One region of the Arthrobacter sp. 10N44_2 genome, then DNA from elsewhere that is predicted to be linked to it. Evidence: riboswitches for the same ligand, from Rfam matches in the RefSeq annotation. Region 1 holds a riboswitch; each other region holds the start of a gene.
The links. A riboswitch is a leader RNA that binds a small molecule or an ion and turns the genes downstream of it on or off. The one in region 1 is predicted to bind thiamine pyrophosphate.

Region 1 (4,203 bases):
CCAGGGCCATGGCCTGCCGCTCGCTCTCCGATGCCCGCCCGGCCGCCGTGTCCGTGTACGCGATGGCCTGCCGGGTCGCGGCGGCGAAGTCCTCGTCGGCGTAGGTCCGCAGCCAGCCGGCGTAGGGGTGCTCCCCGGGGGCGCCGCCGGCCAGGAACTCCCGGTGCAGCGTGGAACCGACCTCGGCGTAGAGCCAGAAGCAGGGCAGCGCCGCCGCCACGAGGACGCCATAGCTGCCGGAGACAGAGGCGGCCAGCAGGTGGTCCACATACGCTTTCGTGACCGGGCCCAGGGTGGAGGCCGTGGGGCGCGTGCTGAGCCAGGAACGGTGCAGCTCGGATTCGACCTCCAGGCAGGTCTGCGCCGAACGGGCCCAGAACAGCTGCTCGGCCTCGGTGGGGGCAATCGCCGCGGCCCGGGCCAGGACCCGGGAGTAGCCGTTGAGGTAGATGGCGTCCTGGGCGAGGTAGTACGCGAACTCGTGCTCGGGCAAGGTGCCGTCGGCCAGTCCGCGGACGAAGTCCAGGGCGTAGATCGCCTCAAGATCATCCGCGGCTCCTGCGCGCAGGGCTGCGGCGAACTCCCCCGCCGCCGGACCGTGCCCGGCCTGGAGGTGCTGCAGGTGGTGGAAGTGGTGGACCGGGCCGTTGCCCGAGCCGACGTCCAGGGCCGAGGCTCCGCGGAGCGCGCCCAGCAGCCACGGCTTGACTTCCCGCAGCGCCGCTTCCCAGTCCCCCACCCGGGCCTGCACGGTGGCCATGGCCGAGGACAGGGAGCATCCGGTGCCGTGGCTGTTGCGCGTCGCGATCCGCTCCCCCGGCACCACCACCGTTTCCTGGCCGAGCAGGCCGCCGGTGTTGACCAGCGCATCCGGGCAGCCGGTGCCGGCGTCGGCGTCGTGGCCGTCGGCGTCGTGGGCATGCCCGTCCCCCCGCCCGGCGCCCTGGAGGTGTCCGCCCTTAACCAGGACGGTGGTGCCGGTCAGGGCGGCCAGCCGCTTGCCCTGCGCCAGGGCCTCGGTCCAGTCGGCAGCGACGGGTTCCTTGAGCAGGATGGCGAGTTCGGCGAGGTTGGGCGTGATGAGGTCCGCCAGCGGCAGGAGGGCCTGCAGGGCGGCCTCGGCGGATTCCTGCAGGAGCCGGTCCCCGCTGGTGGCGACCATCACCGGGTCCAGGACGACGACGGCGGGGCGCACCTTTTCCAGCCAGCTGCGGACGGCGTCGATCACGGCGGCGTCACCGAGCATGCCGATCTTGACGGCGTCGATGCCGATGTCGTCGCTGATGGCGTCCAGCTGCGCCGTGAGGAACGCCGCCGGGGGGACGTGGACGGCGCGCACGCCCTGGGTGTTCTGCGCTGTCAGGGCGGTGATGGCGGCCATGCCGTAGCCGCCGTTCGCCGCGATGCTCTTCAGGTCGGCCTGGATTCCGGCCCCGCCGGAGGGATCGGAGCCGGCGATGGCCAGCACGCGGGGAATGCGCGGCGGGGCCGGCAGAGACTCGTTGTGCAGAAAATTGGGCGGGAGGAACTCGGACGGATTCGATCTCGCGGACAAGGAAGACATCCCTTCGCCGGTGCTAACCGGACAGGTTCAACGGGTCTGGATCTCAGCCGGCCCGGTGCCCGGCACCCCGTGTCAGTGTTCCAGCCTAGCCCTTGCCACCCGGAGGACCCGTTAACGCACGAGCGGGCCCGGGCCCGGGCGGACGTATGTTACGTCTGCCCTGACCCGGACCCGCAGCCCGACCAGTCGAAATAATGACCGGACGGGGACGTGGTCAGTCGCGGAGGACTACAGCTCCGACGCCGGCACGCCGACGCCGAGGATGATCGGCTCGTTGCCGGCCGGGATGGACGCAGGCCCGGCCGCGGCGGGAGCCTTGGCCTCGTGGACCGATCCGGCCGCGGCCGGCCGGGTTGCCTCGCGGTGCTCCACGGAGGTTTCGTTGGCTGCGCCCTGGGCGCGGCTGGCACTCCGGTTGCGGCGCCCGCGGCGGCCGCGCAGCGTCGTGGTGTCAGCTGTGCGTGACGCCGGCGCCTCCGCAGCGCGGACGGCCGACGGCGCCTCGGGCGCCGTGGCTTCCGGTGCGGCAACAGCTGCTGCCTGACCGGCCGCCAGGCCGGCGGCCTGATCCGGCTTGCCGGCCTCGGCTTCGCCCAGGTTTGCGAAGGCCTCGGTCAGCAGGTCCAGGGTCAGGGCCGGTGACGGCGCGTCCTCCGCGTGCTCGACGAAAGGCAGGGCCACCTGCTCGCCGCCAAACGTCAGCACCGTTGCGGGGCGGCCGGCTGCCTCGTCGGCGGCTGCGAGCTGCGTGACGGCGTCGACGGCGGCCTGGCGGGCCCCGGCGTCGCTGGCTGCGGCTGCCTCCCCGTCGTGCAGGTGCGCGGCGTGCGCTGCGGCAGCGATGTTGGCCAGCGCGGCACGGGTGGCCTCGGCCTTGGCGTGGCGTTCGGCCTCGGTGGGTTCGGCGTGGACGGGCGCGGGTGCGGCCGGCGCGGTCTCTCCGCCCTGGCCTCCGCGGCCGCGGCGACGGCTCTTGCGTTCCGGGCGGGCAGCAGGCTGCGCCTCGGTGCGCGGCACATAGTGCTCCGCGGCGACCGTGTTGGCGCGGCGGTGCTCCACCGGCTCGTCGTGGGTGACGATGCCGCGGCCCGCACATGTTTCGCACTGTTCGCCGAAGACTTCCAGCAGCCCGGTGCCCATCCGCTTGCGGGTCATCTGCACGAGGCCCAGCGAGGTCACCTCGGCCACCTGGTGTTTAGTCCGGTCCCGGCCCAGGCACTCCACCATGCGGCGCAGCACGAGGTCGCGGTTGGATTCGAGCACCATGTCGATGAAGTCGATCACGATGATGCCGCCAATGTCGCGCAGGCGCAGCTGCCGGACGACTTCCTCGGCCGCTTCCAGGTTGTTCTTGGTGACGGTTTCCTCGAGGTTGCCGCCGGAGCCGGTGAATTTGCCGGTGTTAACGTCCACCACGGTCATGGCTTCGGTGCGGTCGATCACGAGCGAACCGCCCGAGGGCAGGAAGACCTTCCGGTCCAGGGCCTTGTGGATCTGCTCGTCGATGCGCCAGGCCGCGAAGATGTCCGTGTCCTTGGTCCACTTCTCGAGCCGGCCCACGAGGTCCGGCGCGACGTAGGTGACGTAGGCCTCGATGGTGTCCCAGGCTTCCTCGCCGGAGACGATCAGCTTGGAGAAGTCCTCGTTGAAGACGTCCCGGACCACCTTGATGGTCAGGTCAGGTTCGCCGTAGAGCAGCTCGGGGGCGAGGATCTTGGTGGACGTCGACTGGCTCTCGATGCCTTCCCACTGCGCGCGGAGGCGGTTGATGTCGTGCGTCAGCTCTTCCTCGGAAGCTCCCTCGGCCGCGGTGCGGACAATGACGCCCGCGTCCTCGGGCAGGCGGTCCTTGAGGATCCGCTTGAGGCGGTTGCGTTCGACGTCGGGCAGCTTGCGGGAGATGCCGGTCATGGAACCGCCGGGCACGTACACGAGGTACCGGCCGGGCAGCGAGATCTGGCTGGTGAGACGGGCGCCCTTGTGGCCGACCGGGTCCTTGGTGACCTGGACCAGCACGGAGTCGCCGGACTTCAGCGCGTTCTCGATGCGGCGCTGCTTGCCCTCGAGGTTGACGGACTCCCAGTTCACTTCACCGGCGTAGAGCACGGCGTTGCGGCCGCGGCCGATGTCCACGAAAGCGGCCTCCATGGAGGGCAGCACGTTCTGGACCTTGCCCAGGTAGACGTTGCCGATCAGGGAGTCCTGCTGGGTCTTGGACACGAAGTGCTCGGCCAGGACGCCGTCTTCAAGGACACCGATCTGGATTCTGTCGTCGCGCTGGCGGACGATCATCTGGCGGTCCACGGACTCGCGGCGGGCCAGGAACTCGGCCTCGGTGATGACGGTACGGCGGCGGCCGGTGTCGCGGGATTCGCGGCGGCGCTGCTTCTTGGCTTCCAGGCGGGTGGAGCCCTTGACGGAAGTGACGCGGTTGTTCACCGGCGCCTCGGCCATGGCACGCGGCGCACGGACGCGGGTCACCGTGTTGGGCGGATCGTCGCCTTCCCCGCCGGTCAGCTCGAGGTCCTGGTCTCCACGGCGACGGCGGCGGCGGCGGCGGGAGGTCACACCGTCTTCAAGGATCAACTCGGAGCCTTCGTCGCCCTCTTCTTCGGTGCCTTCCGACTCGGTGTCGGACT
Region 2 (4,203 bases), on a different contig from region 1:
GGCCGTGCCGATCCCGGCATCCAGCACCACGGGCACGGACGCGCGCGAGACGATCAGCTCGATGTTGTGCGGGTTCAGGATGCCCAGTCCGGTGCCGATCGGGGCGCCCAACGGCATCACGGCCGTCGCGCCGAGGTTTTCGAGCCGGAGGGCAAGCACGGGGTCGTCGTTCGTGTAGGCGAAGACCTTGAAGCCTCGGGCCACGAGCTGTTCGGTTGCGTCCACGAGTTCGACGGCGTCCGGCAGCAATGTGTGCTCGTCGGCAATGACTTCGAGCTTGACCCAGTCCGTTTCCAGGGCCTCCCGCGCCAGCTCGGCGGTGAGGACGGCGTCCTTGGCGGTGAAGCAGCCTGCCGTGTTGGGCAGTACCCGGATCTGATGGTCCTCGAGCAGCTGGAACAGCGAGCCCGTCTCCGCCGGCGAATAGCGGCGCATCGCCACCGTGGTCAGCTCCGTCCCGGACGCCACCAGCGCCGCCCCGAGCCCGTCCAGGCTCGGCGCACCGCCGGTTCCCATGATGAGGCGGGAGCCGAGCCTTACGCCGTCGACCACGAACGGATCGGCCACCGCACCGGTCATGGGGACGGCCTGTGTTCCTGCGAACGTCGTCTCGTTCATGCTGGTCATCCTCCCTGGACTGCCGTGACAAGTTCGACGTCGTCGCCGTCGGCGAGCGCCGTGGCGTGCCACTGGCTGCGCGGCACCACTTCGGCGTTGCGGGCGACGGCGACACCGAGCTTCCGCCCGTCGGCGGCGCGGCCGTCGGGGCCGATGCTCCGGCCAGTGAGCTGGCTGACGAGTGTGGAGACGGAGGCGCCGTCGGCGACGCTCTGATCCGTTCCGTTAAGTCGGATGTTCATGCTGCTTCCTTCTTGGGGCTGTCCCCGGACGTAACCGGGAGGCGGGAAAAACGGTCGGGGCGGAACCCGGCCCAGCGCGGGTCCGGCGTGAAGTCCATGAGTTGCCGGCACACGGCGGCAGCGGCGGGGGTCAGCAGGACGCCGTGCCGGAAGAATCCTGTGGCGATGATGAGTCCCGGGACGTCGCCGCCGTCCGCTTGTGCGACCCGCCCCAGCAGCGGGGCATTGTCCGGGGTTCCTGGCCGCGCCCGCGCCGTGGCTTCCAAAAGCTCCAGCTCGGCGACCGCAGGCACCAGCTGCTGGGCATCCCGCAGCAGCTGGTAAATGCCGCCGGCGGAAACTGCGTGCGGATCCGACGGTCCATCCTCCCGCTGGGTGGCCCCGATCACCACGGTGCCGTCCTGGCGGGGGACGATGTACACCGGGATGCCGCGCACCATGCCCCGCACGGTGGCCGTGAGCAGCGGCTGCAGATGCGGAGGCACGCGGAGCCGGAGGATGTCGCCGTAGACGGGCCGCAGCGGCAGCGCCAGCCCGGCCGGCAGCTCCTCGAGCGCGGCGGCGCCGAGCCCGTTGGCGACCACGGTCTCGGCAGCCCGCACGGTACCGCCGCCGGCCAACCGCACACCCGCCACCTGTCCGTCCTGCCACAGCAGGCCTGCCGCGCGCCGCCGGACGAAGCTGCCGCCTTCCGCACCGAGCACGCCCGCGAGCCGGGTGATCAGCAGGCGGGGGTCCACCTGGTGGTCGGCCGGGATGTCGAAGGCACACGAGATGCCGGGACTCAGCAGGGGCTCCCGGGTGCGCGCCTCGCGCACTGTCAGCGGCTCCACGGCCAGGCCGCATGCCTGCTGGACTTCCCTCAAGTCCGCGAGCGCGCGCCGGTCCGCCGCGTCGGCCCCCACCGCCAGGGTCGGCGTCGTTAAGTAGCCGGTACCTGCCGGCGAATCCGCGCCAGCGGCACCGGCGTCTAGAGCCGCAGCGAATCCTGGCCACAACCGGGAGGCTTCAAGCATCAGTTCCAGGAGCTGTTCCTCCTGGTAGTGCAGTTCACTCACGGGGGCCAGCATGCCGGCCGCGGCCCAGCTGGCTCCGCTGCCGGGAGCATCATCGATCAGGACCACGGATCGGCCCGAGCGGATGGCCTCGAACGCGATGCCATGGCCGATCACCCCGCCGCCGATCACGGCCACGTCGGCAGTCGTGTCCCCCGCGATGATTCCCTCTGCGGTACCGGTCCCTGTGTCACAAACCTGGGCGGCGGCGTCATTTGCGGCTCCGGCTGCACGGCCTGCTCGTGTGCCCATGAAGAATTCCTTCCCTACGCCGGTACTAGCCGGATCAGGTCAAGCGGTCGGCTCTGACGCCCTCTCAGCCGGGCAGCGGCGACATGGCTGCTGCGGGCTCCCGCGGTATGCGCCCAGTTTAGAGGAACTAGGCTGGTCCCATGAGCCAGGACCCTCTCCACACCACCGCCCGCCTCTATCTCTGCACCGACGCCCGCAGGGACCGCGGCGACTTCGAGGACTTCGTGGACGCCGCCTTCGCCGGCGGCGTGGACATCATCCAGTTGCGCGACAAGTCGCTCGAGGCCTCCGAGGAGCTGGAACTGCTGGAGGTCCTGCACACCGCGGCGCAGCGCCACGGGCGGCTGTGGGCCGTCAATGACCGGGCGGACATCGCCTCCCTGTCCGGGGCTCCGGTGTTCCATGTCGGCCAGAAGGACATTTCGCTCGACGCCGCCCGCGGCTTTCTCGGCAAGGATGCCGTGATCGGCCTGTCCACCCACAGCCCGAAGCAGGTGGACGCCGCCATCGCTGCCGCGCCAGGCCGCAAAGGGCTCGATTATTTCTGTGTGGGCCCCGTGTGGGCGACGCCCACCAAGCCCGGACGCGCCGCCGTCGGCCTCGATCTGGTGCGCTACGCCGCCCAGGCGATCGGCGGGGCGGACGCGGAGGGAACCGGCAAGGTCGACGAAAGCGTGCTGCCGTGGTTCGCGATCGGCGGGATCGACCTCAGTAACGTGGAGCAGGTAGTCGATGCCGGTGCCCGGCGGATCGTCGTGGTCCGGGCGATCACCGACGCCACTGATCCGGCCCACGCCGCCGGAGCCTTGCTGGCGGCGCTGGACGCCGCCGCATCCTAAGCAGGTCCCCAGACCGTAATGCCGGCCGGCACTGAAACTATCCGGCGAGACCCAGCTCCGTCATCCGGCGCGCGTGGTTCGCTGCAAGTTCGGCCGCCAGGCCATTGACCAGCGCCCGGGCGCCGGCGTCGTCGAGCCCCGACAGTCCGCCGAGGAACGCGTGCTCAGCGCTGACACGCTGGGCGTGGTTCAGTACTTCCCCCAGCAGACGCCTGGCCCACAACGCCAGGCGCGACGCCAGCCGGGGGTCATCGGCCAGGGCCGCCTTGATGCGCGCCTGCAGCACGGCCGTGGACTCACCGGTGGAGCGAACCTGCCCGATCAACTCACGGGTCGCGGCGTCGACGTACCGGCCCACGACGCTGTAAAAGTCCGCGGCGACCGTGTCGATCACGTAGGCCTTCATGAGGGCCTCGTACCAGTCCGACGGGCGCGTGCGTTCGTGGAAGTGGTCCACCGCGGGCTGGAACGGCAGCATGGCGGCCTCCGTATCCAGGCCCATGTGTTCGAGCCGGATTCGGACGAGTTCGTAATGCTGGAACTCGACCACCGCCATCCTGCCCAGCAACGCACGGTCATGCAGCGTGGGCGAATACCGGGCACTCGAGGACAGCCGCTCGAAGGCGGAAAGCTCGCCGTACGCCAAGACTCCCAGCAGGTCGGCAATGAAGCTGTTGTAGAGGGCAGGATCGTCCGCAGTTGCGCTCATCATCCAAGACTAATAGCGGAAATCGGGCTACCCTGATTTTCGTGTCCCATCATCGCCTGACCCCCAGTGTCCACGAGCAGCAGAACCAGCTTGCCGGGGCACTCAAGGCGTTGCGCACCACGCTGGAACTGCCCGGCCCGTTCCCCGAGGATGTGCTGCGCGACGCGGAGGCGGCGGTGGCCGAGCACAAGCTCCCGGACCTTGACCTCACGCACGTCGAGTTCGTGACCATCGATCCGGCATCGTCCACCGACCTGGACCAGGCCCTGTTTATCGAACGGAGCAACGGCGGCTACAAGGTCTTCTACGCCATCGCCGACGTCCCCTCCTTTGTCGCCCCGGGCGGGGCGCTGGACGCCGAGACCCGGCGCCGCGGCCAGACCTTCTACACCCCGGACGGCCGGATTCCGCTGCATCCGGAGATCATCAGCGAGGCCGCCGGCAGCCTGCTCGCCGGGCAGCTGTGCGCGGCGTTCGTCTGGGAGTTC
Region 3 (4,203 bases), on a different contig from region 1:
GTCCCGGATGTCCTGGCTGATCCGCATGGAGCAGAACTTCGGACCGCACATCGAGCAGAAGTGGGCTGTCTTGGCCGGCTCCGCGGGAAGCGTCTCATCATGGAAGGCCTCGGCCGTGACCGGGTCCAGGGACAGCGCGAACTGGTCCCGCCAGCGGAACTCGAACCTTGCCTTGGACAGGGCATCGTCGCGTTCGTGCGCGCCGGGGTGGCCCTTGGCGAGGTCCGCGGCATGGGCGGCGATCTTGTAAGTGATCACGCCCGTCTTCACATCGTCCTTGTCCGGCAGCCCGAGGTGTTCCTTGGGCGTGACGTAGCAGAGCATGGCAGTGCCGTAGCGGGCGATTTCGGTGGCGCCGATCGCCGAGGTGATGTGGTCATAGCCCGGTGCGATGTCCGTGACGAGCGGCCCGAGTGTGTAAAACGGGGCGCCCTTGCAGAGTTCCTGCTGGCGCTCCACGTTTTCCCGGACGAGGTGGAAGGGCACATGCCCGGGGCCCTCCACCATGACTTGCACGTCGAAGTCCCAGGCCCGCTGCGTGAGCTCGGCCAGGGTGTCCAGTTCGGCGAACTGTGCCGCGTCGTTGGCATCCGCCGTCGCGCCCGGCCGCAGCCCGTCGCCCAGCGAGAACGCGACGTCGTAGCGTGCGAAGATCTCGCACAGCTCATCGAAGTGGGTGTACAGAAAGTTCTCCCGGTGGTGCGCCAGGCACCAGCCAGCCATGATGGAACCGCCGCGGGACACGATGCCGGTGACCCGGTTGGCCGTCAGGGGCACATACCGCAGCAGCACGCCCGCGTGGATGGTCATGTAGTCCACGCCCTGCTCGCACTGTTCGATCACGGTGTCCCGGAAGATCTCCCAGGTCAGGGCGTTCGCCTCACCGTTCACCTTCTCCAGCGCCTGGTAGATCGGGACCGTTCCGATGGGGACGGGGGAATTACGGATGATCCACTCGCGCGTGGTGTGGATGTCATCCCCGGTGGAGAGGTCCATGACGGTGTCCGCGCCCCACTGCGTGGCCCACTGGAGTTTGTCGACCTCCTCGGCGATGGAGCTGGTCACGGCGGAGTTGCCGATATTGGCGTTGATTTTCACCAGGAACGACTTGCCGATGATCATCGGCTCGGATTCGGGGTGGTTGACGTTGTTGGGAATGATCGCGCGGCCCGCGGCCACCTCGCTGCGCACCAGCTCCACATCGCAGTTCTCGCGCAGCGCGACGAACCGCATTTCCGGGGTGATGACACCGTCCCGGGCGTAGCGCATCTGCGTGACGGTCCTGCCCTCAGCGGCCCGGCGCGGCACCGGCCGGCCGCCCCGCCACTCGGCCGACGCCGCACCGCGGCGCACCGCCGATTTGCCGTCGTCGAGCAGCTCCCGTTCACGGCCGGCGTAGGGTTCGGTGTCCGCCCTGGCCTCAATCCAGGGGGTGCGGAACGGCTCCAGCCCGCGGACCGGATCGCTGCCCGGTCCGGCAGTGCGGTACACCCGGAACGGCGGGTTCCGGATGCCGCCCGGGGAGGGTTCCAGGGCGATCTCGGTCACCGGCACGCGGATGCCGTGCTCCGGATCCGTGCTGAAGGCCAGCGAGTGGGACTTCAGCGACTGCGTGGTGGCTGCGGACTGAATTTGGACAGGGCTGTGCTGTGTCACTTGGGTGTTCACGGAAAAGCTCACTTCCTTCGCCGGCATTACCCGGACAGGTTCAACGGTCGCAGGCTGCGTCAGCCCGATCTCAGCCCCTGCAGGGGCACCCGTGTGGTCGTAGACGAAACTACCACGCACCGCCGGCCGGCCCTCGAGTGTGACGGAGTGCGGTCGGGCCGCGGTGTTAGCGTGGCATTGTGACTCTGCCCAGGGCCGTGCCCCGCATCCGGATGGCGACGCCGGAAGACCTCCCGGCGCTGCCGGTTCTCGAGGCCTAAGCAGACCGCATCCTCGAAGCGGAGCTGGGGAACCAGACGCTCCCGGCTCCGGAGTTGACGACGCCGGTTGAGCCGATCTTCATACTTGTCGCCGGAAACCCGCCCGTAGGGTTTGCCCGCGTTGACGAGGTCGGCGGCCAGGCCCATCTGGAACAACTCTCCGTGCAGCCGGACTCCGCCGGGCGGGGGATAGGACGGTCCCTGGTGGAGGCGGCCCTTGATGCGGCCCGGAGCCGTGGCAATTTATCGATGACGCTTTGCACCTTCGCAGGCGTCCCGTTCAATGCGCCGTTTTATGCGAGCTGCGGTTTCGAGGAACTCGCCCAGCCAGGACAGGCGTTGGGCGCCCTGCGGATCCACGAAGCGCAGCTGGGGCTGGACGGTCTTGGCCGGCGGATCGTCATGCGGATTAGGCTTTAGGTCATGACCGGCATCATCAAGTTCAGCGGCCCCATCCTCACCGCGGCGGACCATGAACGCCGCGGGCTCTGGTCGGTGGGCGGCCTGCTGACCTTCCGCCGTCCGGCCGCCGCGCCGGACCTCGTGCTCGACGGCTGGGTCATGCCCGGCCTCGTGGACGCACACTGCCACATCGGCCTCGGCCCGGGCGGGGACGTTACCGAGGACACCGCGGAATCCCAGGCCCTGGCGGACCGCGACGCCGGGACACTCCTGGTCCGCGACGCCGGCGCCGTCCACAACACACGCTGGCTCCAGCAGCGCGCGGACCTGCCCCGGATCATCCGTTCCGGCAGGCATCTCGCCAGGACCCGGCGCTACCTGCCGGGCCTGGCCGTCGAGGTCGAACCGGAGGATCTCGTCGAGGCCGTGCGCAAGCAGGCCCGCGCGGGTGATGGCTGGGTCAAGCTCGTGGGGGACTGGATCGACCGCGACGCCGGCGACCTCGCCGCCAGTTTTCCCGCCCGGACCATCAAGGACGCCGTCCAGGCCGCCCACGATGAGGGGGCCCGCGTCACCGCACACTGCTTCGCCGAAGACACCCTCGATGACATGCTCGACGCCGGGATCGACTGCATCGAGCACGCCACCGGGCTGCTGCCGCGGCACCTGCCGCGCTTCCTCGAACAGGGTGTTCCTATCGTGCCCACCCTGATCAACATCGCCACGTTCCCGGACATCGCCGCCCGGGCGGCGGCCAAGTTCCCCCGCTACGCAGCCCACATGCGCTCGCTGTGGGAGCGCCGGGCGGAGCGGATCCTCGAAGCCCACGAGGCCGGGCTGGCGATCTATGCCGGTACCGATGCCGGCAGCGTGATCAGCCATGGCAGGATCGTGGACGAGATCCAGGCCCTGCACGCCGCCGGCCTTCCCGCCGCTGCCGCCCTCGACGCCGCGAGCTGGTCTGCGCGGACCTGGCTCGGCGCGGAGTCCATCGGTGAAGGGGCAAGCGCTGACGTCCTCGTCACCGCCGAGGATCCGCGGAGCAATCCGGCCACGCTCCGCCGGATCCGGCACATCGTGCTGCGTGGGCTGCCGGTAGACCGGGCGCCAGTCCATGTTTTGGAATAAATTGAAGCTTCAAGTAATTTATCTTTACGTAGAGTCGCCGAAGGCCGGTGGCTACAGAATCCACGGAGCATTGCCATGACCGCAGAAGCCAGCACCCAGGACCTCCTTCCTGCCGAACTCACCATGGGCACCGTGATGCTCAAGGTCGGCGACATGAAGCTCATGACCGACTACTACCAGCGCGCCCTCGGCCTGGAGACTGTGGCCGAAGAGGACGGCGGGCTCTACCTTGGGCGCCAGCAGAAGCCGCTGGTGCATCTGGCGCCTGCCCCGGGCCTGAATCTACCTTCCCGCGGCGAGGCCGGGCTCTTCCACACCGCCCTCCTCTTCGAGGACCAGCACTCCCTGGCGGCCACCATCGCCACCGCGGCCCAGTACGAGCCCCAGTCCTTCACCGGCAGCGCGGACCACCTCGTCAGCGAGGCGTTCTACTTCAACGACCCCGAAGGCAACGGCATCGAGCTGTACTGGGACCGGCCGCGGGCGGCGTGGTCCTGGGAGGGCAAGAACGTCGTCATGGACAGTCTCGCCCTGCCGCCGCAGCGCTACCTGCAGCAATACCTGACCGAGGAGTCCGTGGCCGGCCAGCGCCAGGCCGCCGCCGGCGTCGGGCACGTCCACCTGCAGGTCGGCGACGTCCAGTCGGCGCATGATTTCTATGTCGGCACGCTCGGCTTCGAAAAGACCGCGGGCTGGCACGGCCAGGCGCTGTTCGTCTCGGCCGGCGGCTACCACCACCACATGG
Region 4 (4,203 bases), on a different contig from region 1:
TGGCCGGAGGCGGAGTTCGGCGCCGCCGAGGACGGCGCTGAATTCGGCGTCATGCGTCACGGACACGACGGCGGTGCCGGCGTCGAGGAGCTCGGAGAGGAACGAGGCGAGTTCGGCCCAGGTATTGGCATCCTGGCCGAAGGTGGGCTCGTCCAGGACCAGCACCTGGGGGTGCGCCGCCAGCACAGTGGCTACCGAAAGGCGCCGCTTCTCGCCGCCGGAGAGCGTGTAGGGGTTGGCGTCCACAAGCTCCGTCAGCCGCAGCCGCTCCAGCAGTTCGTCCACGCGGTCTTCGCCGTAGCCGAGGTGGCGCGGTCCGAACATGAGCTCGTCGAGGACCTTGCCGGTAACGAACTGGTGCTCGGGTTCCTGGAAGACGGTTCCGATCCTGGCGATCAGCTGCTGGGCCTTCCACCGGTAGGGATCGGGTCCGGCGCCGTCGCGTACGCGGCCACTGGAGCGACCGCTGGAGTGACCGGTGGCGGGGCTGCTCAGCTCCGCCGTGGCCGAGACTGTTCCCGCGACGGGCCGCAGGAGACCGGCCAGCGTCAGCGCCAGGGTGGACTTCCCTGTGCCGTTCTGTCCGGTGATGGTCAGCGCCTCGCCGGCGCGGACCCGGACCGAGACCCCGGACTGGACCGGACGCGGCGCGATGGTGCGGAAGCCGTCGCGCAGCCCGGCCCGCCGCGGCCGTTCGCGGGACACCGCGAGCGCGTCGGCCGCGAGCAGAGTCTGTCCCGCGCCCCGCGCCGGTGTCCGCATCCGCGTCGCCGGGACGTAGCCCGGCACCCAGACGCCCGCACCGATGAGCATGTCCCGCGCCTCGGCCAGGACCCGGTCCGGCGGTCCGTCAATCAAGACCGCGGAGTCCGTGGCGGACCCTGGCTGCAGCACCACGATCCTGTCCACCAGGTCTTTCCAGACCCCCACCCGGTGCTCCACGACCACCAGCGTGGCGCCTGTCTTGTCCAGGCAGCGGCCCACAGCGTCGCGGACCTCCAGGACGCCCGTGGGGTCGAGGTTGGCGGTCGGCTCGTCGAGCAGCAGCAGCCCTGGCCGCATCGCGAGGATCCCGGCGAGCGCGAGCCGTTGCTTTTGGCCGCCGGAGAGGGCCGCCGTCGGGTGGTCCAGCGGCAGCTGTCCCAGCCCGACGTCGTCGAGGGCCTCGCGCACGCGCGGCCAGATCTCCGCCGCCGGGACGGCGAGGTTCTCCGCCCCGAAGGCGACGTCGTCGCCGAGGCGGGAGAGCACCACCTGCGTTTCCGGGTCCTGCTGCACCAGCCCGGCGCGGCCGCGCTGCGCCCGTGGCGCGGCACCGTCGATCAGGAGGCTGCCGGTCTCGTCTGCATCTTCGGCTTCGCCGGAGTCGCCGGAGTCGCCGGGGTCCCCGGAGTCGCCGGCCGCGCCGTCGCCCAGAACGCCGGCCAGGGCGTGGAGCAGCGTCGACTTGCCGGCGCCGGAGGGCCCCAGCAGGAGCACGCGCTCCCCCGGCTGGATGTCCAGGTCAAGGCCGCTGACGGCGGGCCTGGTCCGTCCGGCATGCCGCCAGCCCCAGCCGCGGGCCGTGACGGCGGCCGGCCGGACGCCCGGTGAAGATCTCATGATTCTCTGCAGGATTCAGCGACGGGGCTCAGGAGAAGACGGGCTCCGTGGCGGCCTTGCGGGAGGCAAAGGAGCCCAGCACTCCGGTTTTCGCCAGGCCGCGGGTGGCGAGCCAGGCCAGTCCGCCGGCAATCACTGCGCCGGAGATCGTGGTGAAGACGATGTAGGCGAGCTTGTCGCCGGCTTCGTAGGCGATGTTCCAGCCCCACGGCAGGAAGGAGTCGTTCAGGCCGCAGAAGAGGCCAGCGCCGGCGCCGGCCAGCACGGAGACGGGCAGGTTGAACTTCTTGTAGAGGAAGGCCGCGAAGACCAGTTCGGCGCCGAGGCCCTGCAGGATGCCGGAGATCAGCACCGTGGTGCCGTACTGCGAACCCATGATGAGCTCGCCGGTGGCCGCGACGGTTTCGCAGAAGAGCGCGGCGCCCGGCTTGCGGATGATGAGCATGCCCAGCACCGCCGGGATCATCCAGCCGCCGGCGTAGAGTCCGCTCAACGGCGGGTAGACCGCGTTGACCGGAGTCGAGATCAGGTTCGCGCCCTGGGACCAGGCCCAGAAAATGACGCCGCCGGCAACGGCGATCAACGCGGCCACCACAATGTCCACCACGCGCCAGCTGTAGTTGCGCCGGGCGGATGAACGGCTGGCGGAACCATGCTGTGCTGAAATATCTGTCATGTCGTCCTCCTGAGGAACAGGAGGGGAGGGTGCGCCGGCCGGTCTCGGCTTCCGCCGCCCTCCGCGCATCCTGAGAACTCGACTCCCTTGCGCCGGTACTAACCGGATCAGGTTCGAGGGTCTGCGGCTGTCCGCACTCTCAGCGCCCACCAAAGGTTTCCCCGGATTTTTCCGGCGATGCCCGACGGCGGCGCTCCCCTGTCGTAATTATTTTCGCCCTTGTGGGCTGGCTCAGTTTACACCCGGACGGCCGGGATTTCAGTGGTGTGCCGTCACAATCGTGGACCGGACGGCGGCAGTCCCGGCGGCCCGGAAATCCCTCTTGGTAGAGTCGTCGTGCCGGACCCCCGGACCCGCCAGCGGGCGGCCTCGTCACCCACCGGAAAGCTGGAATATTTTGTCGCACACACCGGTCACCCAAGATCCCTCCGGGGAATACGATCCCGACTCCAATGAGCCGCAGCCGCGGGGTTCCCTGGCGGCGCTCATTGGCCGCGTGCTGGCCGAGATAGAGGCGCTCCAGTTCGCGTCGTTCAGCAAGGATGACGCCCTGGACCTCGGGCTCCTCCTTGTCGAGCTGGGCAGGCAACGCTCGCTGCCCATTGCCGTCGACATCACCAAAGGCGAGCAGGTGCTCTTCCACGCCGCGCTGGACGGCGCCACACCGGACAATGAGCGCTGGATCAACGCCAAAAAGCGCACCGCCATGCGGTACGAGGTCCCGTCCCTGCTGGTGGGCCTCCGGGCCCGCGCTGCCGGCGGAAGGATCGAGGACAACGCCTGGTGGGATCAGTCGGAGTTCGCCGCCCACGGCGGGGCGTTTCCCATTTACGTGCGCGGCACGGGCGCCGTCGCCGTCGTCACCGTCTCCGGCCTGCCCCAGAAGGCGGATCACGAACTCGTGGTCGAGGCCCTGCGGATGGTCCTCACCCCGGAACGCTAGGCTAGGGGAAAACCGTTCCCGTCCCAAGGAGACCGAAGAATGAACATCCTCATCAAGCTGCTCGGCACCGGCGTCAGCCTCCTGGCCGGCTTTGCCGGCACCAAGCTGGTGGACACCATGTGGGAAAAGTCCACGGGCAACAAGCCGCCCAAGGGCCAGGAGGACGACGTTCCCACCACCCTGCGCTCGGCCCTGACGTTCGCCCTGATCTCCGCCTCGGTCAGCGCCATCATCCAGGTGCTCGCCAACCGCGGCACCCAGCGCGCGATCACCCGCTTCGCCAAGACCCAGGACGTCGTCTGACCTGACGCGACTGGCCGCGGCGCCCGCCGCGGCAGTCGAAGGCCCCGGCCGGGTCCGCCGGGCCGGACGGGGCGACGTGCGGCCGGGTCCGCCTGGCCAGACGGGGCTCAGCGGTCGTCGTCGTCGTCCGCTCCGTGCGTGGCCGCCTGCTGGGCGGCCTTCTGGACTACCGCCTCGAGCTCGTCGGAGCTCAGCAGCTCCGGGTGCAGGTGCTTGGTCCGGTAGCCGGCCCGACCCACCATGTGGGCGGACACGGGGACGGTGAGCAGCTGGAAGAGCCAGGCCACCAGCAGGACGGGCCACACCGACCAGGTGCGCATCTGCAGGCCGAGGGCCGCCAGCAGCAGGAACAGGCCGAGGACCTGCGGTTTGGTGGCCGCGTGCATCCTGCTCATGAGGTCCGGGAATCGCAGCAGCCCGATGGCGGCCGCGAGGGACATCAGGGCTCCGGTCACCATGAACACGGCGGAGACGGCGTCGATCACTGTGTCAGGATTCACGGACGCCCTCCCGCCTGTCGGCCACGAACCGGGCCACGGTGACCGAGCCGACGAATCCGATCAGGGAAATCGCAACGAGCAGCATCAGGTTGTTCAGGTGCCGGTTGGCGGCCATGTCGATGCACAGGGCCGCGCCGAAGATGGCCAGCAGCACGTCGGCGGCCAGAACCCGGTCCAGC

Region 2: it holds a riboswitch for thiamine pyrophosphate, as region 1 does, so the genes downstream of both, thiO (glycine oxidase ThiO) here and AC1DBX_RS00405 (bifunctional hydroxymethylpyrimidine kinase/phosphomethylpyrimidine kinase) in region 1, are expected to answer to the same signal.
Region 3: it holds a riboswitch for thiamine pyrophosphate, as region 1 does, so the genes downstream of both, thiC (phosphomethylpyrimidine synthase ThiC) here and AC1DBX_RS00405 (bifunctional hydroxymethylpyrimidine kinase/phosphomethylpyrimidine kinase) in region 1, are expected to answer to the same signal.
Region 4: it holds a riboswitch for thiamine pyrophosphate, as region 1 does, so the genes downstream of both, AC1DBX_RS08785 (ECF transporter S component) here and AC1DBX_RS00405 (bifunctional hydroxymethylpyrimidine kinase/phosphomethylpyrimidine kinase) in region 1, are expected to answer to the same signal.

Annotation. Positions count from the first base shown of each region.
Region 1 covers NZ_JBFTHT010000001.1:76,666-80,868, reverse strand. Annotated here, with positions in the region: gene AC1DBX_RS00405 (bifunctional hydroxymethylpyrimidine kinase/phosphomethylpyrimidine kinase) at 1-1,564, opposite strand, end outside; TPP riboswitch at 1,547-1,644, opposite strand; gene AC1DBX_RS00400 (Rne/Rng family ribonuclease) at 1,793-4,203, opposite strand, start outside.
Region 2 covers NZ_JBFTHT010000002.1:1,287-5,489, forward strand. Annotated here, with positions in the region: gene AC1DBX_RS02965 (thiazole synthase) at 1-618, opposite strand, end outside; gene thiS (sulfur carrier protein ThiS) at 624-860, opposite strand; gene thiO (glycine oxidase ThiO) at 857-2,167, opposite strand; TPP riboswitch at 2,161-2,281, opposite strand; gene thiE (thiamine phosphate synthase) at 2,308-3,006, shown strand; gene AC1DBX_RS02985 (ferritin-like fold-containing protein) at 3,044-3,718, opposite strand; gene AC1DBX_RS02990 (RNB domain-containing ribonuclease) at 3,757-4,203, shown strand, end outside.
Region 3 covers NZ_JBFTHT010000022.1:38,912-43,114, forward strand. Annotated here, with positions in the region: gene thiC (phosphomethylpyrimidine synthase ThiC) at 1-1,668, opposite strand, end outside; TPP riboswitch at 1,664-1,771, opposite strand; gene AC1DBX_RS18650 (GNAT family N-acetyltransferase) at 1,983-2,348, shown strand; gene AC1DBX_RS18655 (amidohydrolase family protein) at 2,352-3,458, shown strand; gene AC1DBX_RS18660 (VOC family protein) at 3,534-4,203, shown strand, end outside.
Region 4 covers NZ_JBFTHT010000006.1:81,931-86,133, reverse strand. Annotated here, with positions in the region: gene AC1DBX_RS08790 (ABC transporter ATP-binding protein) at 1-1,602, opposite strand, end outside; gene AC1DBX_RS08785 (ECF transporter S component) at 1,631-2,278, opposite strand; TPP riboswitch at 2,345-2,488, opposite strand; gene AC1DBX_RS08780 (heme-degrading domain-containing protein) at 2,676-3,221, shown strand; gene AC1DBX_RS08775 (DUF4235 domain-containing protein) at 3,261-3,524, shown strand; gene mnhG (monovalent cation/H(+) antiporter subunit G) at 3,632-3,982, opposite strand; gene AC1DBX_RS08765 (MrpF/PhaF family protein) at 4,014-4,203, opposite strand, start outside.